Regions from separate parts of the Nocardiopsis valliformis DSM 45023 genome, predicted to be linked through region 2. Evidence: riboswitches for the same ligand, from Rfam matches in the RefSeq annotation. Region 2 holds a riboswitch; the other holds the start of a gene.
The links. Region 2 has a riboswitch for thiamine pyrophosphate ahead of D457_RS0116180 (FAD-dependent oxidoreductase). Riboswitches for the same ligand answer to the same signal wherever they lie in the genome.

Region 1: linked by a shared signal. The riboswitch ahead of thiD (bifunctional hydroxymethylpyrimidine kinase/phosphomethylpyrimidine kinase) and the one ahead of D457_RS0116180 (FAD-dependent oxidoreductase) in region 2 are both predicted to bind thiamine pyrophosphate.

Annotation. Positions count from the first base shown of each region.
Region 1 covers NZ_ANAZ01000004.1:6,850-12,183, forward strand. The annotation lists gene D457_RS0104730 (glycosyltransferase family 4 protein) at 1-879, opposite strand, end outside; gene D457_RS0104735 (DUF6457 domain-containing protein) at 1,092-1,355, shown strand; gene D457_RS0104740 (alanine/glycine:cation symporter family protein) at 1,559-2,977, shown strand; gene thiD (bifunctional hydroxymethylpyrimidine kinase/phosphomethylpyrimidine kinase) at 3,171-3,974, opposite strand; TPP riboswitch at 3,963-4,063, opposite strand; gene D457_RS0104750 (DUF368 domain-containing protein) at 4,143-5,069, opposite strand.
Region 2 covers NZ_ANAZ01000014.1:209,091-214,424, reverse strand. The annotation lists gene D457_RS0116195 (thiolase family protein) at 1-612, shown strand, start outside; gene thiE (thiamine phosphate synthase) at 752-1,423, opposite strand; gene D457_RS0116185 (Rv2175c family DNA-binding protein) at 1,505-1,864, opposite strand; TPP riboswitch at 1,985-2,095, shown strand; gene D457_RS0116180 (FAD-dependent oxidoreductase) at 2,094-3,323, shown strand; gene thiS (sulfur carrier protein ThiS) at 3,341-3,553, shown strand; gene D457_RS0116170 (thiazole synthase) at 3,559-4,380, shown strand; gene pknB (Stk1 family PASTA domain-containing Ser/Thr kinase) at 4,736-5,334, shown strand, end outside.

The sequences.
Region 1 (5,334 bases), on a different contig from region 2:
CTGTACGGCCTGGCAGAAGGTCTCGTCCGCGCCGGTGTGCACGAACACGTCCAGGGCGGCGTACAGGCGCGACAGGTCCGCCCCGGTGCGCTGGCCGGTGAAGACGGCGTCGGGCACCAGTCGGCGCAGCCGGGCCCGGTCCGGACCGTCCCCGACCACCACCAGGCGGATGTTGCGCAGTTTGGCCACCTGGGCGAGCAGGTCCACACGCTTGTCCCGGGACAGGCGGCCCACGTAGCCCACGATCGCCTCACCGTCCGGGGCCAACCTACGGCGCAGCTCCTCGGAACGGTGGTCGGGGGAGAAGCGCACGGTGTCCACGCCGCGCCGCCACAGGTCGAGCCGGGGGAACCCCCGGTCGGATAGGGCCTCCATGGTGGCGGAGGAGGGCACCAGGGTGCGGTCCACGGCAGAGTGGATCCGGTGCAGCAGGGACCAGAGCGCCTCGGAGCCGGGCAGGCCGTAGCGCCCGACGAAGCCCGGCAGGTCGGTCTGGAAGGCCGCCACGGTCGGCAGCGCCCACCTGCGCGCCACGTCCACCGCCGTCGCGCCGAAGAGCGCGGGGGAGGCCAGGTGGAGCACGTCGGGGGCGAAGGCGCGGATCGCCGCGGTCATCGTCCGCCGGGCGGGCAGGCCCATGGCGAAGTCGCGGTAGACGGGCAGGGGGAGTGCGGGCATCCGTAGAACGGGGAAGCCCGCGTACGAGGAAGGGCCGTGACCGGGGGCCAGGACGAGGGCCTGGTGGCCTTTGGCGGCGAGGTGTTCCAGGATTCGGCAAACGGAGTTGGTGACTCCGTTGACCTGAGGGAGGAAGGACTCGGTCACGATCGCCACGCGCAGCGGCGGGCGGTGGAGGGTGAGCGGGGATGCGGGGGACATGCGAGGGCTCCCAACGCCGAGGTCTTGCTGCCTCTGACGCTAGGGTCGGGGAATGAACCCGGATCGCCGTGCGGGAGAACCGCGCCCGAAGGGCTGACGCGGGTTGGTCGATCAGGTGGTGACACCGCCGCACGGCCAACTGACCGCCGGGTGACTCCGGGATGGCTATGATCGCTTTATGTAATCAAATGCGCACCCTAAGGAGTCACCTGGTGACCCTCGTGGAATGGTCCGAGCTGGTCCGCGCCGAGTTGGAGCTCGCCGGAACCGACCCGCTCCAAAAGCCCGACGTCGACCGCATCCTCGATCTGGCCCGCGATGCCGCGCACTCCGTGGCCAGGCCCGCGGCGCCGCTCACCACCTACCTGCTCGGGGTGGCGGTGGGGCAGGGCGCCGACCCGCAGGCCGCCGCCGCGGCGCTCAGCAGACTCGCACTGGCCCAGGGGGAGAAACCGCCCCAGGGGCAGGAGAACTGACCGGTTCAGGGCGCCCTGAAGAAAACATTGCATGACGCAACGTTCATGTGGATCACATGTGATTCATTCGTTACGCACCAGTGTCATTCTTTGCCGATATCGCGCGGCGTTTACCAGTGCCAACGTCATTCCGAGGACGTTGGTTCCCCTGTTTCTCCAACGACTTCCTCGGCCCCACATACTCATCGAAAGGGAGATCCCCTGTGGACCAACTCCTGGAGATGGCTGACATCCTCAACGGAATCATCTGGGGACCCTTCGTCCTCATTCCGTTGCTGCTCGGTGTCGGCGTCTACCTCACCATTCGTCTCAGGCTCCTCCAGCTGTTCCGCCTGCCGCACGCGCTGTGGCTGGCTCTGGTCCGCCGCAAGGAGGACCCGTCCGTCGAGGGCGACATCTCGCACTACCAGGCACTGAGCACCGCACTCGCGGCCACCGTCGGTGTCGGTAACATCGCGGGCGCCGCGCTGGCCATCGGTATCGGCGGCCCCGGTGCGCTGTTCTGGATGTGGGTCATCGGCATCTTCGGCATGGCCACCAAGTACAGCGAGGCCCTGCTGGGCGTGAAGTACCGCCGCACTGACGCCAAGGGCGAGCAGAGCGGCGGTCCGATGTACTACCTGAAGTACGGGATCAAGGGGGGCCTCGGGACCTTCCTCGGTGTCTCCTTCGCGATCTTCGGTGCCATCGCCGCCTTCGGTATCGGCAATGGCACCCAGGCCAACACCGTCGCTCAGCAGGTGAACAGTGTCACCGGCGTCGCCCCGTGGATCATCGGCCTGATCCTGATGGTGCTGGCCGGGGCCGTCATCCTCGGTGGCATCAAGAGCATCGGTCGGGTCACCTCGGCCCTGGTGCCGATCATGATCGTCGGTTACGTCAGCATCTGTCTGATCGTGCTCGCCGCCAACTGGGCCGCGCTGCTTCCCGCCTTCCAGCTGGTCTTCGCGTCCGCCTTCACCGGAACCTCGGCCACCGGCGGTTTCGTGGGCGCGGGTGTCATGCTCGCCATCCAGATGGGCTTCGCCCGAGGTATCTTCTCCAACGAGTCCGGCCTGGGCACCGGCGGTATCGCGGCCGCCGCGGCCAAGACCACCCAGCCGGTCCGTCAGGCCATGGTCTCGATGACCCAGACCTTCATCGACACCATCATCGTGGTCAGCATGACCTGCCTGGTCATCATCACCACCGGGGTGTGGCAGGTGGAGGAACCCGAGGACGGTTCGCTGCTCACCTCGCAGGCCATGACCGAGGGGTTGGGCGCGATCAGCCCCGGGCTCGGTACGGCCGGGGCCTACATCGTGGCGTTGTCCGTTGCGGTGTTCGCCTTCAGCACCCTGCTCGGCTGGGCCTACTACGGCGAGCGGTGTGTGGAGTTCCTGGGCGGCCGCACCTTCGTGCTGCCCTACCGGCTGGTGTTCATCGGCGTCATCTTCGTCGGCTCGGTGGCCACTCTGGACTCGGTCTGGCTGTTCAGCGACATCGCCAACGGTCTGATGGCTCTGCCGAACCTGATCGGCCTGATCCTGCTGGCTCCGATCATCTCCGCCGAGACCCGGAAGTTCTTCGCTCATCCGGACTGGCGGAACCCGGACGTCATGATGGACGACGTACGAGGTTAAGCCACACGTCTGTCCGTTCACGGGGTGGATGAGGAGGGGGACCGGCCGGTCGGGCCGGTCCCCTTTCTCTGCCCCTATCCCCGGTGATCTTGCTACCAGAAGCCCGGAGCCACTGGAACCCAAGGCGCCGAAATCGCCCCTGGTAGCAAGATCACGGCTGAAAGGGGTGTTGCGACAACCAGTTGAATCCGCCTTACCACCAAAGGTGGAAATGGTGAACAGGGCCCTGGCCGCCGCCCGCGTCGATGTCGTCCGCGCGGCGCAGGGCCTCGGTGAGGTAGGCCTTGGCGTCCGCCACCGCGGTGACCGTGTCCGGTCGCTGTGGGAGCAGAGCGGCGATCGATGAGGACAGGGTGCAGCCGGTGCCGTGGGTGTTGCGGGTGTCCACCCGCCCGGCGCGGAACTCCACCGGCTCCGACTCCCCGTCCACCAGCAGGTCCACGCTCTCCTCGCCCGGCAGGTGCCCGCCCTTCAACAGGACCCGGCGCGGGCCCAGTTCCAGGAGGCGTTCGGCCTGGTCGCGCATCTCCTTGAGGCTGGTGGCCTCGGCCGTGCCGAGCAGGTCGGCGGCCTCGGGCAGGTTCGGGGTGATCAGGTCCGCGCGCGGCACCAGCTCGGTGCGCAGGGCCTCAATCGCTGAGCTCTGTAGCAGCCGGTCGCCGCTCTTGGCCACCATCACCGGGTCCACGACCACGTTCGGCAGCTCGTAGCGGTCCACGGCGGCCGCGACCGCCTCGGTGACCTCGGAGGTGGACAGCATCCCCACCTTGACCGCGTGCACGGTCGCGTCGGTGAACAGGGTGTCCATCTGGTCGGTGACGAACGAGGCGGGAACCCCGTGCACCCCGGTGACCCCGCGGGTGGACTGGGCGGTCAACGCCGTCACCACGGTCATCCCGAAGACCCCGTGCGCGGAGAACGACTTCAGGTCGGCCTGGATGCCGGCGCCCCCGCTGGGGTCGCTGCCGGCGATGGACACGACGTTGTACGCGCTCATTGGCGTTCCTTCGCTAGTACGAACTAGGGCAGGTTCGACGGGTGTGCTCTCAGCCGGGAGAACTCTCTCCGGCACCCCGCGCCGCCGGGGCCTCACGGCCCCGGCCTCGGTGTTCGTTTGTGGTGTTTTCGACTGTAACGGACGGTCTTCCGGGTCGCAGCGTCCTCCCTAGACGGAGGTGCTGTGCGGCACGGCCGCGTCCTCGCTCTGGAGCCGCTTGCGTCGCTCCCACACGATCGCGGCGACGACGACGGCGAAGCCGACCACCATCAGGGTCACCGTCACCGGTACGTCGGTGGGCGCGAGGATTTCCCGCTCCTCGTTCTGCCAGGGCCACAGGGCACGCAGGGACCCCGCCATCAGTCCGGTGAGGACCACCAGGGTCATGTGGTGGAAGTTCTCCAGCAGGTACTGGAGGATCTTCACGAAGACGGCCAGGCCCGTGATCATGCCGAGGGCGAAGGTGCCCAGGTAGACGAAGTCCAGGCTCGCTACCGCGTCCTTGGTCGGCGTGTACAGGCCGACGGTCAGCAGGATGAAGGAACCCGACATGCCAGGCAGGACCAGGGCGCAGATGGCCACCGAGGCCACCAGGAAGACCACTGCCGGGTGGGTGGGCAGGTCGGCGCCGGGAAGGCCGGTGAGGAAGAAGGTCAGGGCGGCGAAGGCCAGGGCCAGCAGGTAGTGTCCCGCGCGCCAGGTGCGCCCCGCACCGGTGTAGGGGATCCACAGGCAGGCGAGTACGAGGCCGAAGAAGACGGCGTAGGCGTACTGGGTGTACTCCTCGACCAGCGGAGCGATGAGCAGGAGCGCCATCACCAGGGCCACGGCCATACCGATGAGCGCGGGGACCAGAACCGGCCAGTCCACCTGGCGGAACTGCTCCATGGCCCGGTCCTTGCCGCGACCCCGTGGTACGTCGGTGACGTAGCGCTTGATCCCGCTGACCACGTGGCCCGCGCCGCCGATGAGCTTGTCGTAGAGGCCGACGATCAGAGCGACCGTGCCGCCGCTGATACCGGGCAGCGCCTCGGAGGTGCCGACGGCCCCGCCGCGCACCGCGTTGAAGATGTAGGAGCCTACTGACTTGGCCATGTTGTCGGGCGCGGCCCCGGGGGAGCCCCGGGAGAGGGCGCCGTCCTCCGTCCTGATGGGGCCGCCGGTCCCGTTTCCACGGCTGGCCGGCGGTCAAAGGGGTGCTGTTGTGCGCGGGTCGCCAGGACGACCGTCATCCGGTCCGATGCCCGGGCCCGCGCCGATGTTCGCCGCCCGGGCCGCGTGGAGGGGGAGGAGAGCCGTCAGGCCCCGGGCCGGGCAGCGCCAAGTCTAGCGTCGCTCGACGAAGCTAAACGCGTTTGAG
Region 2 (5,334 bases):
CGAGGCGCCTTCGACACCCAGCTCACCCCGCTGGCCGGGCTCACCCGGGACGAGGGGATCCGCGAGGGCGGGGATCTGGGCACCCTGGCCCGACTGCACCCCGCCTACTACGACGAGGCCACCGGGCGCCGCTTCCCGCAGATCGACTGGAAGGTGACCGCGGCCAACGCCAGCCCTCTCAGCGACGGAAGCGCGGCCGTGCTCGTGATGAGCCGCAGCCGCGCCGAGGAGCTGGGGCTGACCCCGCTGGCCCGCTTCCACTCCTTCGCGGTGGCCGCCGACGACCCGCTGTACATGCTCACCGCCATCATCCCGGCCACCGAGAAACTGCTCGCCCGCGCGGGGCTGACCCTGGCCGACATCGACCTGTTCGAGGTCAACGAGGCCTTCTCCCCCGTGGTGCTGGCCTGGGCCGACGAGCTGGGCGCCGATCTGGGCCGGGTCAACGTCAACGGCGGCGCCATTGCGATCGGCCACCCGCTCGGTGCCAGCGGTGCCCGCCTGGCTACCACCCTCACCCACGGCCTGCACGAGCACGGCGGCCGCTTCGGGCTCCAGGTGATGTGTGAGGCGGGCGGACTGGCCAACGCCATGGTCGTCGAACGCCTCTGACCGGTCCCACCGCCCGGGCACGATGCCCGGGCCGCCCAGAACGTGCCGTCGCCCCGAGGGCGGCCTCCCGCAGGGGCCACGGCACACACAGCACGGCCCCGGAACCCCTTCTCGGGTTCCGGGGCCGTGGCAGTGTCGGTCAGGTGTTGTCGACGCGGGCGGTCAGCCGGGCCTTGAGCGCGTTGGCCGCCGCCCGGGGGTCCTCGGCCTCGGTGATCGCGCGCACCACGACCACCCGGGTGGCCCCGGCGCTCAGTACCCGGTCGATGTTGGTGAGGTCAATACCGCCGATCGCGAACCACGGCCGGTCGGTGTCCAGCGCAGCGGCGCGCTCCACCAGTTCGAGCCCGGCCGCCGGACGCCCCGGCTTGGTCGGGGTCGCCCAGGTCGGGCCCACGCAGAAGTAGTCGCTCCCGGGCTCCTCCGCGGAACGCGCGGCCGCCTCGGGGTCGTTGTTGGACCGGCCGATAACCGGATCGGCGCCGACGATGTCGCGGGCCATCGGCACCGGCAGGTCGCGCTGGCCCAGGTGCAGGACGTCGGCGCGCACCGCGCGGGCGATGTCGGCGCGGTCGTTGACCGCGAGCATGGCCCCGTAGCGCTCGCACGCCTCCCGCATGGTCTCGAGCGCGGCCAGCTCCTGGCGGGCCTCCAGGCCCTTGTCCCGGAGCTGGATGATGTCCACTCCCCCAGCCAGGGCGGCGTCCGCGAACTCCGCGAGATCACCGCGCTCGGTCCGGGCGTCGGTGCACAGGTACAGAAGGGATGTGTCCAGGCGCTTGCGCAGGCTGGTTCCGTGGCTGGTCCTCACACCATCCACCCTAGGCCCTGGAGCACCAGCGGCCTAGGGCAGTCTCCACGGCAAGTCGCTGGAACGCCGTGCTCCGTACGACTAGAAAGCCATACTCTGGGCCCGGCGGCGCACCTCGGTGCCCCGGTTCTCGCGCATGGCCTGGATCGGCGTGCCCGGCAGGGTGTCGTCCGGGGTGAACAGCCAGCGCAGGGCCTCCTCGGTGGAGAAACCGGCGTCGGTGAGCAGCACAATGGTGCCCGGCAGGCCCTTGACCAGGTCATCGCCGTCCAGGAAGGCAGCGGGGATGGAGAGCTCACCGGCGCGGACCACGCCCATCAGGCGGTTCTCACGGATGTAGGTCTTGATCCGGTTGGGGCTCACGCCCAGCGGCCTGGCCGCCTCGCGCAGGGTCAGCCATTCGCCGACGAGTTCGTCGAGTTCACGATCGCTTTGTGTCACCTCACCAATCTGCCACACCCTGCCGCTTCCCGGAGACCATCGGGCGGCGTGGGAGGCGTCCGTCTCGGAGATCCCCACCACTCCCCGCTGGACGTCCTCCCCTAGGATGGAGGCTGAACAGACACGTCCCGCGGGAGCCGGGTGGACCCGGCTGAGAGGGAGGCTCACCGCTTCCGACCGCACGAACCTGATCCGGGTCATGCCGGCGAAGGGAGTGGAATACGGCGCCATGCGCACCTTCGAAGTTCCTTCTCACGAACAGATTCGTCCTACCAATACCGTCGTGGTGATCGGCGGCGGAGTCATCGGGCGGGTCACCGCCTGGCGGGCCGCACAGCGCAGCCTGGCCGTCACCCTGGTCGAACCCGACCCGGTCACCGAGCCCTCCGACGCCCGCGCCTCCTCGACCGTCGCGGCTGGCATGCTCACCCCCGCCACCGAAGCGGTGTTCGGGGAGGAGGAGCTGATGGAGTTCGGCGTGCGCTCCGCACGCCTGTACGACGACTTCGTCACCGAACTCCAGGAAGCCAGCGGTGTCGACGTCGGCCACCGGCGCACCGGGACACTGCTGGTCGCCTTCGACCGCGACGACCTGGCGGTCCTGACCGACCTGCACGCCCTCCAACAGCGCCTGGGCATCGCCACCGAACGACTCACCAGCCGCGAGTGCCGACGCCTGGAGCCCACACTCGCCCCGGGTGTGCGCGGCGGGGTACTGGCCCCCGAGGACCACTCCGTGGACCCGCGCAGGCTGCTGCTGGCGCTGGCCCAGGCCGGTGAGCAGGCGGGGGTGCGCGAGATCGCCGGACACGCCGAGGAGGTCACCTCCCCCGGCCCCGACGGCGCCCGGCTGGGCGTGCGCCTGGCCGACCCGCCACCACCCTCAACGGACGCCTACGGCGCAGTACCTTTTATTCTCCCCGCCGATCAGGTCGTCCTGGCCGCGGGCTGCTGGGGCGACCGCGTCAAGGTACCCGAGCCGGTGGTGCCACCGCTGCGCCCGGTCAAGGGACAGCTGCTGCGCGCTCGGGTCCCGGCCGGGGAACCCTCGCTGGTCAACCGCACCGTACGCGGCCTGGTCCGCGGCTTCCCGGTGTACCTGGTGCCCCGGGGCGACGGCGAGGTGATCGTGGGCGCGACCCAGGAAGAGCTGGGCCACGACACCTCCCTGACCGTGGGCGGGCTCTGGCAGGTCCTTCGGGACGCGCGCGAACTCGTCCCGGGGGTGAGCGAGCTGGAGATCACCGAGACCTGTGTGGGGCTGCGGCCGGGCTCGCCCGACAACGAACCCCTGCTGGGGCCCACCCGGGTTCCCGGCCTGCACCTGGCCGCCGGGCACTTCCGGCACGGGGTGCTGCTCGCCCCGGTGACCGGCGAGGTCATGGCCGAGGCCCTGGTCACCGGCGCGCTTCCCCCGTACGCGCGCCGGTTCGCCGCCGACAGATGGACGTGGGAGTAGGAGACGTGGGAGAAGCAGTGGAACTGATCATCAACGGCCAGGCCCAAGAGACCGCGGCGGCCACGGTGGAGGCAGTCGTGCGCGACCTGACCTCGGCCGGGAACGGCGAGATCCGCGGCGGGATCGCGGTGGCCGTCAACGACGAGGTGGTGCCCCGCGCCGTGTGGGCGGACACCACGCTGGCCGCAGGCGACCGCGTGGACGTACTCACCGCAGTTCAGGGAGGCTGACAGCCATGTCCGAAACGACCATCACACGCACCACTGGCGACACACCGGCTTCCGGAAGCGCGGTACCCCTCGAGGACCCGCTGGTCATCGCTGGGGTCTCCTTCGGCTCGCGGCTGATCACCGGCACCGGCGGGGCACCCTCCCTGGAGGTCCTGGAGGAGGCCCTGCTGGCCTCGGAGACCGAACTCACCACCGTGGCGATGCGCAGGATCACCCCGGGCACTCAGGGTTCGGTGTGGGACGTCCTGGAGCGCAACGAGATCCGGCCGCTGCCCAACACCGCCGGTTGTTTCACCGCCACCGACGCCGTGCGCACCGCCCGGCTGGGGCGTGAGGCCCTGGGCACCGACTGGGTGAAGCTGGAGGTGGTCGCCGACGAGCACACCCTCTTGCCCGACCCCGTGGAGCTACTGGACGCCGCCGAGGCGCTCGTCGACGACGGTTTCACCGTCCTGCCCTACACCAACGACGACCCCGTGCTGGCGCGCCGCCTGGAGCAGCTGGGCTGCGCCGCCGTCATGCCACTGGCCGCACCGATCGGCTCGGGGCTGGGGATCCGCAACCCGCACAACCTGGAGCTCATCGTCGAGCAGGCCAACGTCCCGGTGATCGTGGACGCGGGCATCGGCACCGCGAGTGACGCCGCCCTGGCGATGGAGCTGGGCTGCGACGCGGTGTTGTTGGCCACGGCCGTGACCCGCGCCCAGGAGCCGGTGCGCATGGCCGCCGCGATGCGCGACGCCGTCCGGGCCGGGCGCGGAGCCCGACTGGCCGGCCGCATCCCGGTCCGCAGGCATGCCCAGGCCTCCAGCCCCGACGTCGTCTGAGCGAACACGCAGCCGATCCCGCGGTAGGAAGTCGGGGATATCAGAGCCCGGGAGGACGCGCGGGCAAAGAGAAGTCCAGCGCGGCGTCACGGCCGGGTTTGGCTCCGTCCCCTACCGTGGGAGGGGTGTATGTGCCGCCCGCGGCACCGCACCGACAGACCGCCCAGGCGCGAACGTCCCACGCCGATGACCTCGTCGGTTTCCATGACGGTGGACACAGGGGCGCCGCGACCGTGAACAGCGGGGCAGGACCTGACACCGTATTCCGCTATCGTGGCGGTTCGACACCAGGTGTCGGGTACGCGCCACCGGCCGCGACCGCCCGCGCTCCCCGCAGCAAGGACACTACTCCGCCGTGGACATGACGACTTCCGACCCGCTAGTAGGCGCGACGCTGGACCGTCGCTACTTCGTCGAGTCAAGGATCGCCGGTGGCGGCATGGCGACGGTGTACGTCGCCCACGACCTCAGACTGGACCGACGTCTGGCTCTGAAGGTCATGCACCCCTCCCTGGCCCAGGACCCCACCTTCGTTCAGCGCTTCATCAACGAGGCCCACTCGGTCGCCAAGCTCTCCCATCCCAACGTCGTGCAGGTCTTCGACCAGGGTGAGGACCAGGGACACGTCTTCCTGGCGATGGAGTACGTGCCCGGCCAGACCCTGCGTGACCTGCTCAAGGACCGCGGACGACTGGCCCCGAAGCAGGCCCTGAACTTCATGGCCTCGGTGCTGGCCGCGCTGGGCGCCGCCCACCAGGCCGGCATGGTGCACCGCGACGTCAAGCCCGAGAACGTCCTGATCAGCAAGGACGGCCGGGTCAAGGTGGCCGACTTCGGTCTAGCCCGCGCGGTGGAGCAGTCCAACCAGGGACTGACCCGCACCGGCACGCTCATGGGCACCGCCGCCTATCTGGCGCCCGAGCAGATCGAGAAGGGCGTGGCCGACGCGCGCAG